Regions from separate parts of the Streptomyces sp. NPDC050433 genome, predicted to be linked through region 1. Evidence: riboswitches for the same ligand, from Rfam matches in the RefSeq annotation. Region 1 holds a riboswitch; each other region holds the start of a gene.
What was found. Region 1 has a riboswitch for cobalamin ahead of ACIBLA_RS25170 (ABC transporter substrate-binding protein). Riboswitches for the same ligand answer to the same signal wherever they lie in the genome.
Positions count from the first base shown of each region.

Region 2: it holds a riboswitch for cobalamin, as region 1 does, so the genes downstream of both, ACIBLA_RS34845 (ribonucleoside-diphosphate reductase subunit alpha) here and ACIBLA_RS25170 (ABC transporter substrate-binding protein) in region 1, are expected to answer to the same signal.
Region 3: it holds a riboswitch for cobalamin, as region 1 does, so the genes downstream of both, metE (5-methyltetrahydropteroyltriglutamate--homocysteine S-methyltransferase) here and ACIBLA_RS25170 (ABC transporter substrate-binding protein) in region 1, are expected to answer to the same signal.

Region 1 is NZ_JBITIB010000021.1:132,985-140,311, forward strand. It holds gene ACIBLA_RS25155 (DUF2017 domain-containing protein) at 1-398, shown strand, start outside; gene ACIBLA_RS25160 (amino acid permease) at 547-2,016, shown strand; gene ACIBLA_RS25165 (Mov34/MPN/PAD-1 family protein) at 2,134-2,547, shown strand; cobalamin riboswitch at 2,536-2,684, shown strand; gene ACIBLA_RS25170 (ABC transporter substrate-binding protein) at 2,725-3,711, shown strand; gene ACIBLA_RS25175 (FecCD family ABC transporter permease) at 3,721-4,773, shown strand; gene ACIBLA_RS25180 (ABC transporter ATP-binding protein) at 4,770-5,570, shown strand; gene ACIBLA_RS25185 (putative leader peptide) at 5,640-5,771, shown strand; gene ACIBLA_RS25190 (MoaD/ThiS family protein) at 5,863-6,192, shown strand; gene ACIBLA_RS25195 (cysteine synthase) at 6,192-7,142, shown strand; gene ACIBLA_RS25200 (hypothetical protein) at 7,224-7,327, shown strand, end outside.
Region 2 is NZ_JBITIB010000043.1:41,189-48,515, reverse strand. It holds gene ACIBLA_RS34875 (sugar ABC transporter substrate-binding protein) at 1-566, opposite strand, end outside; gene ACIBLA_RS34870 (GntR family transcriptional regulator) at 847-1,611, shown strand; gene ACIBLA_RS34865 (carbon starvation CstA family protein) at 1,798-3,984, shown strand; gene ACIBLA_RS34860 (YbdD/YjiX family protein) at 3,981-4,199, shown strand; gene ACIBLA_RS34855 (Uma2 family endonuclease) at 4,256-4,840, opposite strand; gene ACIBLA_RS34850 (N-acetyltransferase) at 4,919-5,446, shown strand; cobalamin riboswitch at 5,499-5,631, shown strand; gene ACIBLA_RS34845 (ribonucleoside-diphosphate reductase subunit alpha) at 5,778-7,327, shown strand, end outside.
Region 3 is NZ_JBITIB010000004.1:225,945-233,271, forward strand. It holds gene ACIBLA_RS07500 (FtsX-like permease family protein) at 1-77, shown strand, start outside; gene ACIBLA_RS07505 (GNAT family protein) at 197-838, shown strand; gene metE (5-methyltetrahydropteroyltriglutamate--homocysteine S-methyltransferase) at 898-3,222, opposite strand; cobalamin riboswitch at 3,379-3,629, opposite strand; gene ACIBLA_RS07515 (glycoside hydrolase family 3 protein) at 3,807-5,327, shown strand; gene ACIBLA_RS07520 (VOC family protein) at 5,432-5,833, opposite strand; gene ACIBLA_RS07525 (bifunctional 3'-5' exonuclease/DNA polymerase) at 6,426-7,327, opposite strand, start outside.

The DNA of each region.
Region 1 (7,327 bases):
CCGCGCTGGCCCGGCTGTTCCCGGACGCGTACGGCTTCGGCGACGACACCGACGACGAACTGCGGGAGTACGCAGCCGAGTTCAGGCGCTTCACCGAGAACGACCTGCGCACCCGTAAGCGCGAGGACGGCCTCGCCGTCGTCCGCACCCTGGACGCGCTGTCCGCCGCGGGCGAGGGCGGAGCCGTACTGAAACTCGCGCCCGAGGACTGCCGGCACTGGCTCGGCGCGCTCAACGACCTGCGGCTGACGATCGGCAGCAGGCTGGACGTCTCCGACGAGGACGAGGGGGAGGGCCTGTACCGGCTGCCGGACTCCGATCCGCGCAAGCCGATGGTGATGGCGTACCTGTGGCTCGGGGCGCTCCAGGAGACGCTCGTCGAGACGATGATGCCCTGACCCTGTCCCTGTCTCTGACCCCTGATCTCTGACCCTGCCCCCTGGCTCTTCCTGTCTGCCGCGCCACGGCGACGTGCGCGGATCGGCGCCCGCCCCGTGGTAAATCTTCACAACCACCGGCACAGACAGGGAGAAAGGGCGCATCACGATGACCTCCCCACAGGTCGACAACACCTCGGAAGGCCCCTCCACGGGCGCCTCGGAGGAGGGCTACGCACGCGGACTCGGCAGCCGCCAGGTCCAGATGATCGCGATCGGCGGCGCCATCGGCGTCGGCCTGTTCATGGGCGCCGGCGCGAACATCGCCAAGGCCGGCCCGAGCATCATCCTGATGTACGCGCTGGCCGGCGTGGTGATCTTCTTCATCATGCGGGCGCTGGGCGAACTGCTGCTCTACCGCCCGGTCTCCGGCTCGTTCGCGGAGTACGCGCGCGAATTCCTCGGCCCGTTCTTCGGTTACGTCACCGGCTGGACGTACTGGCTCATGTGGATCGTGACCGGCATGGCCGAACTCACGGCGGCGGCGATCTACACGCACTTCTGGTTCCCCGCGATCCCGCAGTGGGTCAGCGCCCTCGTCTTCCTCGTGGTGCTCTTCGGCGTCAACCTGATCTCCGTCAAGATCTTCGGCGAGGTCGAGTTCTGGTTCTCGATGGTCAAGGTCACCGCCATCATCGGCATGATCGTCATCGGCCTCGGCGTCCTGACCCTCGGCTTCTCGAACGCGGGCGAATCCGCCGCCACCGGCAACCTCTGGCAGCACGGCGGCATCTTCCCCAACGGCATCGGCTCCAGCCTGCTGACCCTCCAGGGCGTGATGTTCGCCTACCTCGCCGTCGAACTCGTCGGCGTCACGGCGGGCGAGTCCGCGAACCCGGAGAAGACGCTCCCCAAGGCGATCAACACGCTGCCGTGGCGCATCATCGTCTTCTACGTCGGCGCGCTCACCGTCATCCTCGCCGTCGTGCGATGGACCGAATTCAGCGAGGGCGAGAGCCCGTTCGTGCACGCCTTCGCCAGGATCGGCATCCCGCTCGGTGCCGGAATCGTCAACTTCGTCGTACTGACGGCGGCCCTGTCGTCCTGCAACTCCGGCATGTACTCCACCGGCCGGATGCTGCGCGGCCTCGCCGCCAACCGCGAGGCCCCGAAGGCCCTGGGCAGGCTCAACTCCCGCAGGACTCCGGCCTTCGGCATCGCGGCGTCCGTCGCGCTGATGGGCATCGGAGTCGTACTCAACTACCTCGTCCCCGAGAAGGCGTTCCTGTACGTCACCTCGGTGGGCACCGCCGCCGGTATCTGGACCTGGATGATGATCCTCGTCAGCCATATCAAGTACCGCTCGGCCGTGGTCGCCGGGCGGCTGCCGGCGTCCTCGTTCCCGGCGCCGGGCGGCTCGGCCCTGAGCTGGGTGGCGCTGGCCTTCCTGTGCTTCGTGACGTGTCTGATCGCGTACGACCCCGAGGCCCGAGTGTCGCTGTACGTCGGCGCGGTCTGGGTGGTGTTCCTGGTCGGCGGCTGGGCACTGCTCAAGCGCCGCGAGGCCGTCCTGGCGGGCGGCGGGCCGGGGGAGCCGGAGGGCCCGTACGAGCCGGAGTACGCGAAGGCCACGGACTGACGGGGGCGGGCCCGCGACGGCTGCCGCGTCAGCCGTCTCACGCGCCGTCTCACGAACTGTCTCACCAGGTGGTCTCCGCGTCTCACCCGCGGAGGCCACCTGCTTATCCTTCACCTCATGCTCACCATCACCCAGGCGCTCCACGACAAGATCGTCGCCCACGCGCGGACCGACCACCCCGACGAGGCGTGCGGCGTGATCGCGGGCCCCGAGGGCAGCGACCGGCCCGAGCGCTTCATCCCCATGCTCAACGCGGCCCGCTCGCCCACGTTCTACGAGTTCGACTCGACCGAGCACAAGCAGCTCGACAACGAACTGCGCGAGCGCGACGAGGACCTGGTGGTCATCTACCACTCGCACACCGCCACCGAGGCGTACCCCTCCCGCAGGGACATCGGCCTGGCCATGGAGCCGTTCGCCCACTACGTCCTGGTGTCCACCGCCGACACCGACGACCTGGGCCCGTTCCAGTTCCGCTCGTACCGGATCGTCGACGGCGAGGTCACGGAAGAGGAAGTCAAAGTCGTCTGACACACTGACGCCGAAACCGGGGCGGCAGGACCCAGGAAGCCGGTGCGAATCCGGCACGGTCCCGCCACTGTGACCAGGCCTTCCGCGCGAGCGGGAGCCCTGGGAGCCAGGAACTGACCTGTCGCCCTTCTCCCACCATGCCAGGGGACGCGGAAATCCCCCGGAGGAGGCCCAGTCATGTCCTCGCGGCGCCACGCCCTCATACCGGCGGCCCTGCTTCCCCTGCTGCTCCCGCTCGCCGCCTGCTCCACCACCCCGGACCCCGTCAGGAGCACCGGGCCCGCGGCCGGCGGATTCCCGTACACCGTCACCAACTGCGGTGTGAAGACCACCTTCGAGGCACCCCCGGAGCGCGTGGTCACGATGAACCAGCACGTCACCGAGATCATGATCGAGCTGGGACTCGCCAAGTCCCTCGTCGGCACCGCCTGGCTGGACGACAAGGTCCTCCCGGCCTACGAGAAGGCGTACCGGAGCGTCCCGGTCGTCGCCAAGGAGTACCCCTCCAAGGAGAAACTCCTCGCCGTCAACCCCGACTTCGTCTACGGCGGTTACTCCAGCGCCTTCGCCGCCAAGGACGGCCGCACCCGCGACGACCTCGAGGACGCCGGCATCGACACCCGGCTCAACCTGGAGAGCTGCACCGACGGCAAGACCTCCATGGACGACGTCTTCCGGGAGATCGAGGAGGTCGGCCGCACCTTCGGCGTCGCCGACCGCGCCGCGAAGTGGACCGCCGGGGCGCGCACCGCCCTCGCCACCACCGCCGCCGGGCTGAAGGGCGTGAAGCCGGTCTCCGTCTTCGTCTACGACAGCGGCGACAAGACCGCGTTCACCGCCGGAGGCGCGGGCATCGGCAACGAGCTGATCGAACGGGCCGGCGGGCGCAACGTCTTCGCCGACCTCGGCAAGCCCTTCGGCGACGCCACCTGGGAGCAGGTCGTCGCGCGCAGGCCCGAGGTGATCGTCATCTACGACTACGGCGCCACCACCGTCGCCCAGAAGAAGAAGCGGCTGCTGGAGGACCCCGTACTGAAGGACGTCCCGGCGATCAGGAACAAGCGCTTCGCCGTCATGCCGCTGTCCGACGCCGTCCTCGGCGTCCGCGCCCCGGCCGCAGTCGGGCGGCTCGCGGACCAACTCCACCCGGAGACGGGCGAGTAGGACCCCGCCATGACCTGCCGGACCCCGCCCGCCCGGCGGCGGCTGAGGCACGCCCTCGTGCTCGGCGGCCTCGCCGTGGCCCTCGCGTGCGCCCTCGTCGCCGGGCTCGCGCTCGGCTCCGTCCGCATCCCGCCCGGCGAGGTCGTCACGATCCTCACCGGCGGCGCGGAGCCCAGCCCCTTCCGCACGATCGTCCTGGACGTACGGCTGCCGAGAGTGCTGCTCGGCGCCGTCGTCGGTGCCGGACTCGCCGTCGTCGGGACGGTCCTCCAGGCCCTCGTACGCAACCGGCTGGCCGACCCGTTCCTGCTCGGGATCTCCTCGGGGGCGTCCACCGGCGCCGTACTCGTCCTGGTCCTCGGGATCGGCGGCGGCATCGGCGGCGGGATCACCACCACCGTCGCCATGCCGGCCGCCGCCTTCGCGGGCTCGCTCGTCGCGATGGTCCTCGTCTACGCGCTGGCCCGGCGCGGCGGCACGATGACCGGCGGGCGGCTCGTGCTGGCCGGGGTGACCGTCTCGTACATCCTGTCCGCGCTCACCACGCTGATCCTGGTGGTCTCCGCCCGGCCCGAACACTTCCAGGAGGCGCTGTTCTGGTCGCTCGGCGGCCTCGGCAGCGCCCGCTGGAGCACGCTCGTCGTCCCGGCCGCCGTCCTCGTCGCCGGGACCGCCGTCCTCATGGCGCTCGCCCGGCCGCTCGACCTGCTGCTGGTGGGGGAGGAGGGCGCGACCGCGCTCGGCCTCGACACCGCGCGCTTCCGCGCCGCCGTCTTCGTCCTCGCCTCCCTGGTCACCGGGGTGATGGTGGCAGCGAGCGGCGCCATCGGCTTCGTCGGACTGCTCGTACCGCACGCCGCGCGGATGGTGGTCGGGGCGTCGCACCGGCCGCTGCTGCCGGTCGCCGCGCTCGGCGGGGCGGTCGTGCTCGTCGTCGCGGACCTCGCCGCCCGTACTGTCGCGGCGCCGCAGGACATCCCCGTCGGCGTCCTCACCGCGCTCGTCGGCGGCCCGTTCTTCCTGTGGCTGATGCGCCGCCGCCCCGAAGGAGCCCCGGTATGAGCGCCGCTTCGAGCACTCGTGCGGCGACCTTGCGCGTCGAGGGGCTGGCGTACGGAGTCGGCGACGGCCGCCACCTCGTCGACGCCGTCGACCTGACCGCCGCCCCCGGCGAGACCGTCGGGCTCGTCGGCCCCAACGGCAGCGGCAAGACCACCCTGCTGCGCTGCGTGTACGGCGCGCTGCGCCCCACCCACGGCCGGGCGCTGCTGGACGGCGACGACCTGCACACCATGACGGCCAAGGCGCGCGCCCGGCGCGTGGCCACCGTCCCGCAGGACGGACAGACCGACTTCGAACTGACCGTGCGCGAGGTCGTCGCCATGGGCCGCTCCCCGCACCGGCGCTTCTGGGAGGCGGACACGGCGGCCGACACCGCACTGGCCGACGCCGCGCTCGACCGCCTGGGCATCGCCCCGCTCGCGGAGCGCGCCTTCCCGTCCCTGTCCGGCGGCGAACGCCAGCGCGCCCTCGTCGCCCGCGCACTGGTCCAGCGGCCCGCGCTCCTCGTCCTGGACGAGCCGACCAACCATCTGGACATCCGCCACCAGCTCGAAGTCCTCAGCCTCACCAGGGAGTTGGGTACGACCAATCTGCTGGCCCTGCACGACCTGAATCTCGCCGCGTACTACTGCGACCGGCTGTACGTGCTCAGGGCGGGGACCGTCGTCGCCTCGGGAACCCCGGCGGAGGTCCTGACTCCGGGCCTGTTGTCCGAGGTCTACGAGGTGGCGGCGGAGGTCACACCGCACCCCCGGACCGGCGCCCCCACCGTCGTTTATCTGCCGCGGTCCAACTGACGAACGCCAAACGTCCATCATCTGAGATCACATACCGGGATGCGGACCGGGAATCGATACGATGACCCCATGGTTTCCCACGACGTGAGCGAAATGGCGCCAGGCGATCTGCTGGTGGCGCGTCTGCACGTCGATCTGTGCCGACTCGCCAGCGCCATGTGTACGGTCGGCGCTGCCGCCGTCGTTGCCGCCGCCGTCTGAGTCGCGGCAGGACGACCCTTCCGAGCACCACCCTCGCGCGGGGGCAGAGCCGCGCGCCCGTCACGCCTCTTTTCCGACAGGAGCCCACGCCATGGCCATCGAGGTCCGCATTCCGACCATCCTCCGCACCTATACCGACGGAGCCAAGGCCGTCGAGGGCAGCGGTGACACCATCGCCGCGCTGCTCACCGACCTCGAGAGCCGCCACACGGGCATCCGCGAGCGCATCGTCGACGGCGCCAACGGCGACCAGCTGCGCCGCTTCGTGAACGTCTACCTCAATGACGAGGACGTCCGCTTCCTGGACGGCATCTCCACCAAGCTCACGGACGGCGACAGCGTCACCATCCTCCCGGCCGTCGCCGGCGGCGCACTTGAGAGCGTGCCCGAGATGCCGACGCTCGACATGCCCACGCTCTGATGCGGTACGACTCCCCGCTCGCCGTCGTCGGCGACACCCCTCTCGTACGGCTGCCACGCCTGTCCCCGTCGGACGGCGTCCGGCTCTGGGCCAAGCTGGAGGACCGCAACCCGACCGGCTCCATCAAGGACCGCCCGGCGCTGCGCATGGTCGAGCAGGCCGAGAAGGACGGCCGGCTCACGCCGGGCTGCACCATCCTGGAGCCCACCAGCGGCAACACCGGTATCTCGCTCGCCATGGCCGCGAAGCTCAAGGGCTACAAGATCATCTGCGTGATGCCGGAGAACACCTCGCAGGAACGCCGCGAGCTGCTCGCCATGTGGGGCGCCGAGATCATCCCGTCCCCGGCGGCGGGCGGCTCCAACACCGCCGTACGCGTCGCCAAGGAGCTTGCCGCCGAGAACCCGAGCTGGGTGATGCTCTACCAGTACGGCAACCCGGACAACGCGGGCGCCCACTACGCCACCACCGGACCGGAGATCCTCACCGACCTGCCGTCCGTCACCCACTTCGTGGCCGGCCTCGGCACCACCGGCACGCTCATGGGCGTCGGCCGCTACCTGCGCGAGCAGAAGCCCGACGTCAAGATCGTCGCCGCCGAGCCGCGCTACGACGACCTGGTCTACGGTCTGCGGAACCTCGACGAGGGCTTCGTACCCGAGCTGTACGACGAGTCCGTCCTCACGAGCCGCTTCTCCGTGGGCTCCGCCGACGCCGTCGCCCGCACCCGCCAACTCCTGCGGGAGGAGGGCATCTTCGCGGGAGTCTCCACCGGCGCCGCGCTGCACGCCGCGATCGGCCTCGGCAAGAAGGCCGTCACGGCGGGGGAGAACGCCGACATCGTCTTCGTCGTCGCCGACGGCGGCTGGAAGTACCTCTCCACGGGCGTCTACACGGCGGCCACCGACGAAGAGGCCATCGAGACCCTTCAGGGCCAGCTCTGGGCCTGAGCGGCAACCCTGAGCGGCAACAGTGGTGCAACAGTCCCCGCCCCGTGGCTGTTGCACCACTGCTCCGAGGAGCGACGATCGGTGTCGATCGAGACGAACACCGATCCACGGGGGACACAGATGGACGACCGCTGGGGTGGCGCGGGCGGTGCGGGACACGCATCAGGCTCCGGATACGGCTACGG
Region 2 (7,327 bases), on a different contig from region 1:
CCCAGCTCGGTGGCGACCTTGTCCATGGCCGCGAGCATCTCGTCCTCGGTCTCCGGCAGCGTGTCGAGGCCGGCGCCCTTCTTGAGCATGTCCGTGTTGTAGATCGCCACGCGCGCACCGGCGTAGTACGGCACGCAGTACTGCTTGCCCTCGAAGGTGCAGGTGTCCTTCAGGCCCTGGATCCAGGTGTCCGAGTTGTCATACTTCTTGGGATCGACCTCGGCGACCGCGCCGTTGAGGATGTACTGCATCGTCTCGGTGTTACCCAGCTCGACGACGTCCGGGAACTTGTCGCCGCCGAGGGCGGTGTCGAGCTTCTTGGCCTTGTCGGCCCACTGCTGGTACTGGACATCCACCTTGACGTTCGGGTATTTCTCCTTGAACTGCGCGTTGACGTCCTTGACCAGTTCCGGCCAGGTGCTCTGCGCGTCCACCATCAGCCAGACGGTGACTGTGTCCTTACGGTCCTTCGGGTCCTTCGCCGAATCGCTGTCGTCGGATCCACACGCCGCGACCGAGAACATCATGCCCGCGACGCCGATCGCCGCGATGAGCTTGCGCTTCACGCCACCCTCCTCAGGGATTCCTGCAACCCCCTCCCCACCGCGAAGACTTACGACGAGTACCACCGGGGCTGGGACCTGGTCTTTAATGGTTTAGACCAGTACGGGGAGCTTGGCCTAGACCTTTAGGGGTGTCAAGGGTGTATAAGAGGGCTGTCGTGTCCGTTATCGGACCGACACCTGGATCGGGGAGACGACCCGCGACCGGACCGTGCCACCATGTGAGCCGCAACAGACGGAGGAGCCGGTGACGGCAGCAGCACAGGAGTCGGGAAGGCAGACCATGGCCACGGACGGGGGCGGCACCGAGACCGAGAACGGGGCGGCCACCCGTACCGCGCGCGTACCCAAGTACTACCGGCTCAAGCGCCACTTGCTGGACATGACCGAAACCCTGCCGCCGGGCACGCCGGTACCACCGGAGCGCACCCTGGCCGCCGAGTTCGACACCTCGCGCACCACGGTGCGCCAGGCGCTCCAGGAACTGGTCGTCGAGGGCCGGCTGGAGCGGATCCAGGGCAAGGGCACGTTCGTGGCCAAACCCAAGGTCTCCCAGGCGCTCCAGCTCACCTCGTACACCGAGGACATGCGCGCACAGGGCCTTGAGCCGACCTCGCAACTCCTCGACATCGGCTACGTCACCGCCGACGACACGCTCGCCGGGCTCCTCGACATAACGACAGGCGGGCGCGTGCTGCGTATCGAGCGGCTGCGGCTGGCGAGCGGCGAGCCGATGGCCATCGAAACCACCCACCTTTCGGCCAAACGCTTCCCCGCGCTGCGCCGCTCGCTCGTCAAGTACACCTCCCTCTACACGGCGTTGGCCGAGGTGTACGACGTGCACCTGGCGGAGGCCGAGGAGACGATCGAGACGTCGCTGGCGACACCGCGCGAGGCGGGGCTGCTCGGTACAGATGTGGGCCTGCCCATGCTGATGCTCTCGCGGCACTCGATCGACACCGCCGGGGAGCCGGTGGAGTGGGTGCGGTCCGTGTACCGGGGCGACCGGTACAAGTTCGTGGCGCGGCTGCGCAGGCCGACGGACTGAGACCGTCCGGATACCCGGCGAGGCTGACAAAACCCCACGCCAGAAGGCATGTTCAGGAACCGACGCAAGCGTACGGCAGGCAATCCGTTGCCGTACCGATATGCGGACGGGGGGTGACGCATGCCGAGACGTTCCCATAGATTTCCTGCGAGTTTCAGCAGGTGATTAGTGAGGGGACGACTCGCGATGCCAGAGCCGGCACCAGCAAATTCCACGCAGGACTCGTCCGGGCGAATGACGCCGAAGTCGATCGCGATATGGGCGCTCGTCGCTCTGGTGGGCGCGGTCGGCTGGGGTGTCCTCGCACTGTCACGCGGTGAGGAGATCTCCGCCGCCTGGATGCTCGCGGCGGCACTCGGTTCGTACGCGATCGCCTACCGCTTCTACGCCAGATTCATCGCCCGGCGGGTGCTGAAGGTCGACAAGACGCGGGCCACGCCCGCCGAACGGCTCGACAACGGTGTCGACTTCCACCCCACCGACCGGCGTGTGCTCTTCGGGCACCACTTCGCGGCCGTCGCGGGCGCGGGACCGCTCGTCGGGCCGGTGCTGGCCGCTCAGATGGGCTATCTGCCGGGCACCATCTGGATCGTCGCGGGCGTCATCTTCGCGGGCGCGGTCCAGGACATGGTCACGCTGTTCTTCTCCACGCGCCGCGACGGCCGCTCGCTCGGCCAGATCGCGCGTGACGAGATAGGCCCGTTCGGCGGCGCCGCCGCGCTGATCGCGGTCTTCCTGATCATGATCATCCTGCTGGCGGTGCTGGCGCTGGTCATCGTCAACGCGCTGGCCGACTCGCCCTGGGGTGTCTTCTCCATCGCGATGACCATCCCGATCGCGCTGTTCATGGGCGTGTATCTACGGGTGCTGCGGCCGGGCAAGGTCAGCGAGGTCTCGCTCATCGGCGTGGCGCTGCTGCTGCTCGCGATCGTGGCCGGCGGCTGGGTCGCCGAGTCCTCGCTCGCCGACACGTTCACGCTGGAGGCCGGCACGCTGGTCATCTGGATGATCGTGTACGGCTTCCTCGCCTCCGTACTGCCGGTCTGGATGCTGCTGGCGCCGCGCGACTACCTGTCGACCTTCATGAAGGTCGGCACGATCGCGCTGCTGGCGATCGGCGTGGTCGTCGCGATGCCGACGATGAAGATGGACGCGGTCACCGAGTTCGCCAGCCGTGGTGACGGTCCGGTCTTCGCCGGTTCGATGTTCCCGTTCGTCTTCATCACCATCGCGTGCGGCGCGCTGTCCGGTTTCCACTCACTGGTCTCCTCGGGCACCACGCCGAAGATGGTGCAGAAGGAGACCCAGATCCGGATGATCGGGTACGGCGCGATGCTCACCGAGTCGTTCGTCGCGATCATGGCGATGATCACGGCGTGCATCATCGATCCGGGACTGTACTTCGCGATCAACTCGCCCGCCGGTGTCATCGGCGGCACGGTCGAGTCCGCCTCGCAGGCGGTCGCCAACCTCGGCTTCACGATCTCGCCGGACCAACTCGCCCAGGCGGCCAAGGACGTCGAGGAGTCGAGCCTGCTGTCCCGTACGGGCGGTGCGCCGACCTTCGCACTCGGCATGTCGGACATCTTCTCGTCGGTCATCGGCGGTACGGCGATGAAGGCGTTCTGGTACCACTTCGCGATCATGTTCGAGGCGCTGTTCATCCTGACGACGGTGGACGCGGGAACGCGCGTCGGGCGCTTCATGCTCCAGGACATGCTCGGCAACGTGTACAAGCCGATGCGCGAGGTCAGTTGGAAGCCGGGCGTCTGGTTCGCCAGCGCCGTGGTCGTCGGCGCGTGGGGCTACTTCCTCTGGGTCGGCGTGCACGACCCGCTGGGCGGCATCAACCAGCTCTTCCCGCTGTTCGGCATCGCGAACCAGCTCCTGGCGGCGGTGGCGCTCGCCGTCTGCACGACGCTGCTGGTGAAGTCCGGGCGGCTGAAGTGGGCCTGGGTGACTGGCGTTCCGCTCGCGTGGGACGCGGCGGTCACGCTCACCGCGAGCTGGCAGAAGATCTTCTCCGACGACCCGAGGGTCGGCTTCTTCACCCAGCGCGACGTCTACCAGGCGGGCATCGACAAGGGCGAGGTGATCCCGCCGGCGAAGACGATGGACGACATGCACACGGTCGTCACCAACTCCACGGTGGACGGCGTCCTTTCGGCGGTCTTCGCGATCCTGATCATCGTGGTCATCGCCGACGCGATGCGGGTCTGCTACAAGGCGATCCGCGACCCGGAGAGCGTGAAGCTGTCGGAGACGCCGTACGTGAAGTCGGAACTGGTCGCGCCGGCGGGCCTGATCCCCACGAAGGAGGAGAAGGCGGAACTGGCGGCGGCCAAGGCGTCCGGCGGGGCGGGTTCGTCATGACCCCCCTCATGATCTCCGCGTCGAAGGTGCGCCACGCGGTGGGCCGGATCCGCTGGTACGTACGGGAGTTGACGGGCGAGTCCGCGTACGACCACTACGTGGCCCACACGCGCGCCTGCGACCCTCCGAGGGAACCGATGACCCGCCGCGCCTTCGAACGCGACCGGATGGACGCACGGGAGGCGGACCCGAGGGAAGGGTTCCGCTGCTGCTGAGCGAAGGAAGGGCCGTCGCTCTCCTCTGCGGAGAGCGACGGCCCTTCGTCGTGTGGTCAGCGCACCCAGTCCTTGAGCTGCTCGGTCTCCAGCGTGATGCCCACGGGGTCGGGCAGGACGACCGTCTTGCCGAAGGGGACTGTGCGGGCGCTCTCGTACCGCACGCCGTCCGGCTCGCTGTAGACGGTCACCTCGCAGGAGTCCCGGTCGATCAGGAGATAGACGGGGATGCCGGTTTCGGCGTAGGCGCGGGGTTTCTCGACGCGGTCGCGGCCGTCTGTGTCGGAGTCGTACGACGTAACCTCGACGGCCATCAGAACCGGTTCGGGGGCAGCCCACTCGCCTTGACCGACAAAGGCGCCGCTGGGCGCCAGAGAACCGTCCGGCCGGGCACGGCCACTGCGATAGGCCTGCACCTTCAGCCCTTGATCCGGGTAGAGAAACAGCTCTGGCCGCGACTGCATGCAGATGCGAAGCAACCACTCGATGATGCGCCCGTGATCCCCGTCCGGCACTACCTTGCTCCTGAGCTTCCCGTCGATCAGTTCCATGCGCACGCGCTCATCCGTGCGGGCCACTATCAGGGTGAGCTCGTCGAAGACGCTGGTCTCCAGGTGGTTCCGGTCAGTGGTCACGGTCATGGACCCTCCTCGCTCTGAACGCAACGATAGCTGCGACCTGTGACAAGACGCTGCCGTACCTTGTCGCACACTTCAAGGATGGATCAGACGACAGGGCCCGAGACCACCTTCACGATCAGAGCCGCCCGGCCCGACGAGTACGCGGCCCTCGGGGAGATAACCGCGCGGGCCTATCTGGATGACGGGCTGCTCGACTTCGGGGAGGACGACCCGTATCTGGAGACCCTGCGGAACGTCGCGGCGCGGGCCGCCGGGGCCGACGTGCTCGTGGCAGTCGACGCGGGCGGGGTGGTCCTCGGTGGGGTGGCCTACGCCGCCGGCGCGTCCGCGTGGGCCGACATCGCCGGGGACGGGGAGGCCGAGTTCCGGATGCTGGCCGTCGCGTCCGCCGCCCGGGGGCGGGGTGTCGGCGAGGCGCTGGTGCGGGCGTGTGTGGAGCGGGCGCGGGCCACCGAGGGGTGCGTACGGGTGTGTCTGTCGACCCGCAAGTCGATGCTGGGCGCCCACCGGATCTACGAGCGCCTGGGCTTCGTACGGACGCCGGAGCGGGACTGGGCGCCGTACGCCGAGCTCTCGCCCCTGCTCACGTACGGCCTGGAAATCTGAGACGAGCCATTCCCCGACACAACATCTGGGGGGTGCCGCTCCCGAGGAGCACCACATGTATGCTCAAGTCTGCTGTCGCCGCAGGAGAATCCGGTGGAAATCCGGAACTGTCCCGCAACGGTGAGCTGTGGTGCGCTTTGTCGTGCCCGCGAGTCCGAGCACCTGCCGACGGCGCATCCGGCTCGACCGATCCGGGTGCCGAGACGTCCGGGCCTCGCGGTTGGGCCGGTGGACGCCGCGCCGCGCGCTGCCCGTTTCCGGGGCGGCGTACGCGGGCGCGCGCCGCCGTGCCCCTCCCCGTGGCCCAGAGCCGAGCGAGGGAGAGCACCACGTGACCATCGCGCCAGCCGATCCGGCTTCAGCGATCTCCGAGCGGGGACCACGGGACACGGCCGTCGCGGCCGTTCCTGCCGACGAGCCCGGAACGGCCCTTCTGCGGGTCCTCACGGACCTCACCGCGGACCTCACCGACACCGACCCCGGCCGGGTCGCCGCCGCCGCGCTCCGTGGCCGCAACGCCGCCTCCGACGACGCCGAGTTGCGCGTACTCGCCACCGAGGCCGCCGCCGGGCTCATCTCCGAGGACCCCGCGTACTCCCGCCTCGCCGCCCGCCTCCTCACCCGCACCATCGCGGACGAGGCCGCGGGCCAGGGCGCCCTCTCGTTCTCCTCCTCGGTCGCCGTGGGCCACGCGGAGGGCCTGATCGCCGACCGTACGGCCGCGTTCGCCGGCCGCCACGCCGCCCGCCTCGACGCGCTGATCGACCCCGCCGCCGACGACCGCTTCGGCTACTTCGGCCTGCGCACGCTCTTCAGCCGCTATCTGCTCCGGCACCCGATCACCCGCGACGTCATCGAGACGCCGCAGTACTTCATGCTGCGCGTCGCGTCCGGGCTGGCCAAGGACGACTCCCCGGCCGCCGTGGACGAAGTCGCCGCGCTGTACGGCCTGATGAGCCGCCTCGACTATCTCCCCTCCTCCCCCACCCTCTTCAACTCCGGCACCCGGCACCCCCAGATGTCGTCCTGCTATCTGCTGGACTCCCCGCTGGACGAGCTGGACTCGATCTACGACCGCTACCACCAGGTGGCCCGCCTGTCGAAGCACGCGGGCGGCATCGGCCTCTCGTACTCCCGTATCCGCGCCCGCGGTTCGCTGATCCGCGGCACGAACGGGCACTCCAACGGCATCGTGCCGTTCCTGCGGACGCTGGACTCCTCGGTCGCCGCCGTCAATCAGGGCGGCCGGCGCAAGGGCGCGGCCTGCGTCTATCTGGAGACGTGGCACGCGGACATCGAGGAGTTCCTGGAGCTGCGCGACAACACCGGCGAGGAGGCCCGCCGTACGCACAATCTGAACCTCGCGCACTGGATCCCCGACGAGTTCATGCGCCGGGTCGACGCCGACGGCGACTGGTCGCTGTTCTCCCCCTCCGACGTGCCCGGACTGGTCGACCTGTGGGGCGACGACTTCGACGCCGCGTACCGCGCGGCCGAGGCGGCCGGCAAGGCCCGCCGGACCATCCCGGCGCGCGAGCTGTACGGCCGCATGATGCGCACCCTCGCCCAGACCGGTAACGGCTGGATGACCTTCAAGGACGCGTCGAACCGTACGGCGAACCAGACCGCCGAGCCCGGCACCGTCGTGCACTCCTCGAACCTCTGCACCGAGATCCTGGAGGTCACCGACGACGGCGAGACGGCCGTCTGCAACCTCGGCTCGGTCAACATCGGCGCGTTCGTGACGGAGAGCGGCGAGCTGGACTGGGAGCGGCTGGACGCGAGCGTCCGCACCGCAGTGACCTTCCTCGACCGGGTCGTGGACATCAACTTCTACCCGACCGAGCAGGCCGGCCGCTCCAACGCCAAGTGGCGCCCCGT
Region 3 (7,327 bases), on a different contig from region 1:
TGATCCTGCTGGTGACGCTGGCGACCCTGCCCCCGCTGTGGCGGATGATGCGGCCGGAGGGGCTGCGTACGGAGTAGGGGGCGGGCCGGCGCCCGGCCCCACCGCCTCGGAACACCTGGGTCCGGGTCTGGTCGCCCTGGCGGCCTGACACGTAATCCGCTCGACGCCCCGACGGCCGGTTCGGCAGGCTTCCGTCATGGAACCTCCTATCTGGCCCCTGTACGCCCTGCGGATCACCACCCCGCGCCTTGAACTGCGGCTCCCGGACCTGGAGCGGCTGTCCGAACTGGCGACGGTCGCCGCCGCCGGGGTGCACGACGAGAACTGGATGCCGTTCGCCGTGGCATGGACCGACGCGACCCCCGAGGAACGCGCGCGGTCGACCTTCCAGCATCTGCTCGGCACCGTGGCGGGCTGGACCCCGCGGACATGGTTGCTGAGCCTGGCGGTCAGCTGCGAGGGAAAGGTGGTCGGCCGCCAGGACCTGGGCGCGACGGACTTCGCGGTGACCGGTGAGGCGCACACCGGCTCGTGGCTGGGGCGGGCGTACCAGGGGCGCGGTATCGGTACGGAGATGCGGGCGGCCGTGCTGCATCTGGCGTTCGCGGGGCTGGGGGCGCGGTACATGACGTCGTCGGCCATGACCGACAACGCGCCGTCGCTGCGGGTGTCGGAGAAGCTCGGCTACCGGCCGGACGGGCTGATGGTGTCGTCGGTACGGGGCGAGGCACGCACCCAGCGGGGGCTGCGCCTGGACCGCGCGGGGTGGGAGGCGCACCGTACGGTCCCGGTCGAAGTGCACGGACTGGAGCGGTCGTTGGCACTCTTCGGGCTGTAGAGCCACCAGAGTGTGGCCGGGGGTACGAGGCCCCGGCCACACACGTCGTGCCTCGCCGATCAGCCCGTCGTCGGCAGCCCCGCGCGGATCTCCCGCGCCGCCGCGACCAGGTTCTCCAGTGACGTACGGACCTCCGGCCAGCCGCGCGTCTTCAGGCCGCAGTCCGGGTTCACCCACAGCCGCTCGGCCGGGATCGCCTCAAGTCCCTTGCGCAGCAGCACCGTTGCCTCGGCCGTGCTCGGGACGCGCGGGGAGTGGATGTCGTACACGCCGGGTCCCGCCTCGCGCGGATAGCCGTGCGCGGCGAGTTCGTCCGCGACCCGCATGTGGGAGCGGGCGGCCTCGAGGCTGATGACGTCCGCGTCGAGGTCGTCGATGGCCTGGACGATGTCGCCGAACTCCGCGTAGCACATGTGCGTATGGATCTGCGTGTCCGGACGGACACCTCCGGTCGTGAGGCGGAACGCCTCGGTCGCCCACGCCAGATACGCGGCCCGCCCCTCCGCGCGCAGCGGCAGCGTCTCGCGCAGTGCGGGCTCGTCGACCTGGATCACCGAAGTGCCCGCCGCCTCAAGGTCGTTCACCTCGTCGCGCAGCGCGAGCGCGACCTGCCGCGCGGTGTCGCCGAGCGGCTGGTCGTCCCGGACGAAGGACCACGCGAGCATCGTGACCGGCCCGGTGAGCATGCCCTTGACCGGCCGGTCCGTGAGCGACTGCGCGTACGACGTCCAGCGCACCGTCATCGGCTCAGGCCGCGAGATGTCACCCGCGAGGACCGGCGGGCGTACGTAACGGGTGCCGTACGACTGCACCCAGCCGTACCGGGTGGCGACGTAGCCGGTCAGCTGCTCGGCGAAGTACTGGACCATGTCGTTGCGTTCGGGCTCGCCGTGCACCAGGACATCGAGCCCGGCCTTCTCCTGGAAGGAGAGGACGTCGCGGATCTCCTTCCTGATCCGCTCCTCGTATCCGGCGGTGTCGAGCCGCCCCTTGCGCAAGTCGGCCCGCGCGGCGCGCAGTTCGGCGGTCTGCGGGAAGGAACCGATGGTGGTCGTGGGCAGCGGCGGCAGCCCCAGGTGCGCCCGCTGGGCGGCGGTGCGCACCTCGTACGGCTGCGAACGGCGCGCGTCCGCGCCGGTGACCGCCGCCGCGCGGGCGCGCACGGCCGGGTCGCGGGTGAGCGCCGAGCCCGCGCGGGAGGCGAGAGCGGCGCGGTTGGCGGCGAGTTCGGCGGTGATCGCGCCGGTTCCCTCGGCCAGGGCGCGGGCCAGCGTCGCCACCTCGGTGCTCTTCTGGCGGGCGAACGCCAGCCAGCTCGCGATCTCCGGGTCGATGTCCCGCTCGGCGGTCGCGTCGAGCGGGACGTGCAGCAGGGAGCAGGACGGTGCGACGTCGACGCGGTCGGCGAGGCCGAGGAGCGTGCCCAGGGTCGCGAGGGACTTCTCGAAGTCGTTGATCCAGATGTTGCGTCCGTCGACCACGCCCGCGACCAGCCGCCTGCCGGGCAGCCCGCCGACGGCCGCGAGGCCTTCGAGGTTGGCGGAGGCCGGGCCGGTGAAGTCGAGCGCGAGCCCTTCGACGGGTGCCTTGGCGAGCATCGGCAGCGCGTCGCCGAGCCGGTCGAAGTACGAGGCGACCAGCAGCTTCGGCCGGTCGGTCGCGCCGCCGCCCAGGTCGCGGTAGGCGCGGGCGGCGGCGTTCAGTTCGGCCGGGGTGCGGTCCTGGACGAGCGCGGGCTCGTCCAGCTGCACCCACTCGGCGCCGGCCGCACGCAGATCGGCCAGGACCTCCGCGTACACGGGAAGGAGCCGGTCGAGCAGCGTCAGCGGCTCGAAGCCGTCGGCCACGCCGGGGGCGGGCTTGGCCAGCAGGAGGTACGTGACGGGGCCGAGGAGCACGGGGCGCGCGGTGAGGCCGAGCGCGAGGGCTTCCGTCAGTTCGGCGACCTGCTTGGCGGAGTCGGCGGAGAAGACGGTGTCCGGGCCGAGTTCGGGCACGAGGTAGTGGTAGTTGGTGTCGAACCACTTCGTCATCTCCAACGGCGCCACGTCCTGCGTGCCCCGTGCCATCGCGAAGTACCCGTCCAGCGCGTCGGCGTCGACCGCCGCGCGGTGCCGCTGCGGGATCGCGCCGACCATCACGCTGGTGTCCAGGACGTGGTCGTAGTACGAGAAGTCGCCCGTCGGGACCTCGTGGACGCCGTCGGCGGCCAGCTGTTCCCAGTTGGCGCGGCGCAGGCCGACGGCGGTGTCGCGCAGGGTGTCGGGGCCGACTGTGTCTTTCCAGTAGCCCTCGACGGCCTTCTTCAGTTCGCGATGCGCGCCCTGCCGGGGGTAGCCGTACACGGTGGCGCGTGCTGCCGCGGCTGCGGACTTGTCTGTCACGGAACTCTCCTTCGCGAGTCGTCTCCTGCGATCCCTGGTGACTGGTTACCGGGGACGGATCGGAGACACGAAGGGGTACAGAACCGGGCGGGCGAGCGCCCGACCGATATGCACGCCGACCCGCCCACGAGGTCACCGGGATCTCCGTACGCGATCGGCCGCGCACGGGCAGCGGGCAGGTCTTCGGACTCGTGGGCCAGTCCCGTATCGCGTACGTCGCGTACGTCGCGCACGTCGCATACGGGGCACCTACTGGCCGTCGCTTCCCAGGCCCGCACGGGCCCAGTGCTGATGACGGCGGTCGTTCCCACTCACCGCTGCGGGGCAGTCCCGGATTCCCACCGGGTTCCCTCTTACGACGCTCCCGCCCCATCGGACGGAAACGAACCAGCTGCACAACCAGCCTAGCGGGTGTACATCCGCTCCCTCGAAGCCTCACCAAACATTCATGACCGGGTTAATCCACCAGCTTCCGGGTCGAGTTCGTACAACGGGGCAGTCCGATACCTCCTTGACATGCCTATTGGTCTAAGCCAACATCCGATTGGCCTGTACCAAATTTGTGTTCACTCGGAGGACCCCGCATGGAGCCGAGCAGCAGCCGTCACCAGCAACTGACGCGTCTCGCGGAGACCGTGCTCCAGCCCGGATTCGTGGGTACGACCCTGCCCGACTGGGTCCGCCGCAGAATCGCGGGCGGCCTCACCTCCGTCGTCCTGTTCGGCCGGAACATCGTCGACCCCGAGCAGGTCGCGCGCCTCACCGCCGAGCTACGCGCGGAGAACCGCGACCTCATCATCGCCATCGACGAGGAGGCCGGTGACGTCACCCGGCTCGAAGCCTGGAGCGGCGCCTCCCGGCCGGGCAATCTCGCGCTCGGTGCCGTGGACGACGTGGACCTGACCGAGTCCGTCGCCCGCGACATCGGGCGCGAGCTCCACGCCGCCGGCATCTCCCTCAACTACGCGCCCAGCGCCGACGTGAACTCCAACCCCCTCAACCCGGTCATCGGTGCCCGCTCCTTCGGCGCCCGTACGGACGTCGTCTCCCGGCACACCGCGGCCTGGGTCCGCGGGCTCCAGTCGGCCGGCGTCGCCGCCTGCGCCAAGCACTTCCCGGGCCACGGGGACACCTCGGTCGACTCCCACCACGGCCTGCCGCAGGTCTCGGGGAGCGCCGAGGAGATCGCCGCCGTCGCGCTGCCGCCGTTCGTCGCCGCGATGGAGGCGGGCGTACGGGTGGTGATGACCGCGCACCTGCTCGCGCCCGCGTACGACCCCGAGCTGCCGGCCACCCTCAGTCCCCGCATCCTCGTGGACCTGCTCCGCGACGAGCTGGGTTTTGACGGTCTGGTGGTGACGGACGGTATCGAGATGAGCGCGGTCACCGCCCGCTACGGCATCGACGGGGCCACCGTACGGGCGGTCACCGGCGGGGCCGACGCGGTGTGCGTCGGCGGGGAGCACGCCGGTGAAGCCACCTTCGACCAGCTCACGGACGCCCTCGTCCAGGCCGTGGTCGACGGCACGCTGCCCGAGGCGCGGATCAGCGAAGCCGCCGCGCGGGTCGCGGAGTTCGCCGCCTGGTCGGGCAGCCGCACGCGCGCCGTGACCACCGACGACACCGCGTCCGACATCGGCCTCGTCGCCGCCAGGCGCGCGCTGCGGGTCCTGACCGAGCAGAGCCGCGAGTCGGTGCTGCCGCTCGTCGGCGCGCCCCATGTGGTGGAGCTGTCGCCGACGATGAATCTGGCCGTCGACGGGCAGACCCCGTGGGGTGTGGCGGCTCCGCTGAGCGATCTGCTGCCGGGCACGACATCCGTACGGCTGACGGAGGCCGACCTGACGGAGTCGGGCGACCTGCTGGACCGCAAGGGGCTCGACCCGGCGGCGGAACGCTCACTCGTGGTCGTGGTGCGCGACGCGGCGCGGCACGGCTGGATGTCGGCGGCGATGACGCGGCTGCTGGGGAGCCGGCCCGACGCGGTGGTCGTGGAGATGGGCGTACCGAACGGCTCTGCGCCAGGCGCCGTCCACCTGGTCACCCACGGCGCGACCCGCGTCTCGGGCCTGGCGGCGGCGGAGTTCCTGACGGGGCGCCGCTGACGCCGACGGCGTGGGGCGGGCGTTGGAGACCGCAGGGTTGCGGCCGGTCCCCAACGCCCTTGCTTGCCCTTGCTGCGAAGGCGAGTTGCTACCGGCTTACGGTCCTACTCGTCCGCGTCCGTTACGACGTTGTCGTACGGCTGCGTGATCACTTCCAGGTAGTGACCCGCCGGATCGATGAAATACACGCCACGCCCGCCGTAGTTGTGATTGATCTCGCCGGGAAGCCTGCCGTGCGGATCACCGAAGAAATCAACTCCGGTCTCCTTGATCCGCCCGAAGATTCCGTCGAAATCCTCCTCGGGCACCAGGAAGGCGTAATGCTGCGGAGTGATGGACTCCTGACCGACAGTCGCGAAGTCGAGAGTGACGCCGTTGCCGGTGTCGACCGGAATGAAGGGGCCCCATTCGGTGCCGATCTCCAGATCCAGGATGTGCGCCAGAAATTCGGCGGAAGCCCGGTTGTCACGGGCGTGAACGATCGTGTGATTCAACTCTACTGACACGGTGGAATGCCTCCAGAGGCATCTCACGGGAACCTCCACGCCTCACCCAGCCGGTGACCAACGCGCGATGCCCATCGGGGATCGTAAAGGCTCGGAGGGATTACGCCAACCGGTCAACACCGGCGTCATGCCTGATGGCGGGGGCAGGCGCGGGCGTCTGGGCGCCAACTGGACGGCGAAGGGCGGCGTTTGCCGCACGGCGGCGGTCCCGGCTGTGCCGCCGGACTGGCGTCGTCGGCGCCGACTGCCGTACGCAGCGCCCCCGGCCACTGGCTGTGGCGCCCGTCGCTGATCCTCCGTCGGCAGGTGCGGGCTTTTGGACCTCAACTGGACAGCGAAGGAAGGAGCTTGCCGCACGGCGGCGGGTCCGCAGCGTCGCCTCCCGTACAACAGCGTCCCCGACGACCGGCGGTAGCTGCGGACATACGTCCGGCCCCCACACGGCTGATCCGTCGCGTGATGGCGTGCTCCAAGGAGTCTTCCGGCCGCAACGCGGCGGGCGGGCAGGGAAGGCGTCCCCTCCGCCTTGCGACGCACCGCACCAGACCGCCCCCGCCCGCGCCAGGCGTCGGCTTCCCGCCCCTCCATGCCCTCACTTGGCGTCCGAGTACCGCTCCACCGTCGCCGTCGTGAAAGGAAACCGCACCGGTGTCTCGCCGAAGGCGATCCGGCCCGCCAGCTCACCCGCCTCGCGGATCGCCACCGCCACCTCCGCCGCCTCGTCCTGCGGGCAGTGCACGATCACCTCGTCGTGCTGGAAGAAGACCAGCTCCGCCCGCATCCCCGCCGTCGCGCTCCGCAGCGCCGCCAGCATCAGCAGCGCCCAGTCCGCCGCGCTGCCCTGCACCACGAAATTCCGTGTGAAGCGCCCCCGCGCGCGGGCGTTCGTCGACGCGTACCCCGGCACGAACTCGCCCCCGCCGGACGGCACTTCACCGGATGCCGGGTCACCGGCCTCCTGTGGGATGCCCGCCTCGTCGCCGTCCTCCGCTCCCGCCACCGGGGGACTCGTCCGGCCCAGCCACGTCCGTACGAGCCGGCCCTCCTCACCCGCCCGAGCCGCGTCGTCCACGTACTCGACGGCCCGCGGGAACCGTCTTCGCAGGGCGGCCAGATTCTTCAGGCCGTCGCCCGACGTCTGGCCGTAGATCGCTCCCAGCAGGGCGAGCTTCGCCTGCCCCCGGTCGCCGGAGAACGCGCGGTCCGACAGCACCTTGTACAGATCCTCGTCGTGCCCGGCGACCTCCATCAGCCCCCGGTCGCGGGAGATCGCGGCCAGCACACGCGGTTCCATCTGGTCGGCGTCGGCGACCACCAGCCGCCAGCCCTCGTCGGCGACGACCGCTCCCCGTATGACGCGCGGGATCTGGAGCGCGCCACCCCCGTTGGTCGTCCACCGGCCGGAGACCGTGCCGCCCGGCAGATACTCCGGCCGGAACCGGCCGTCCCGCACCCAGTCCTGGAGCCAGCTCCAGCCGTGCGCCGTCCAGATGC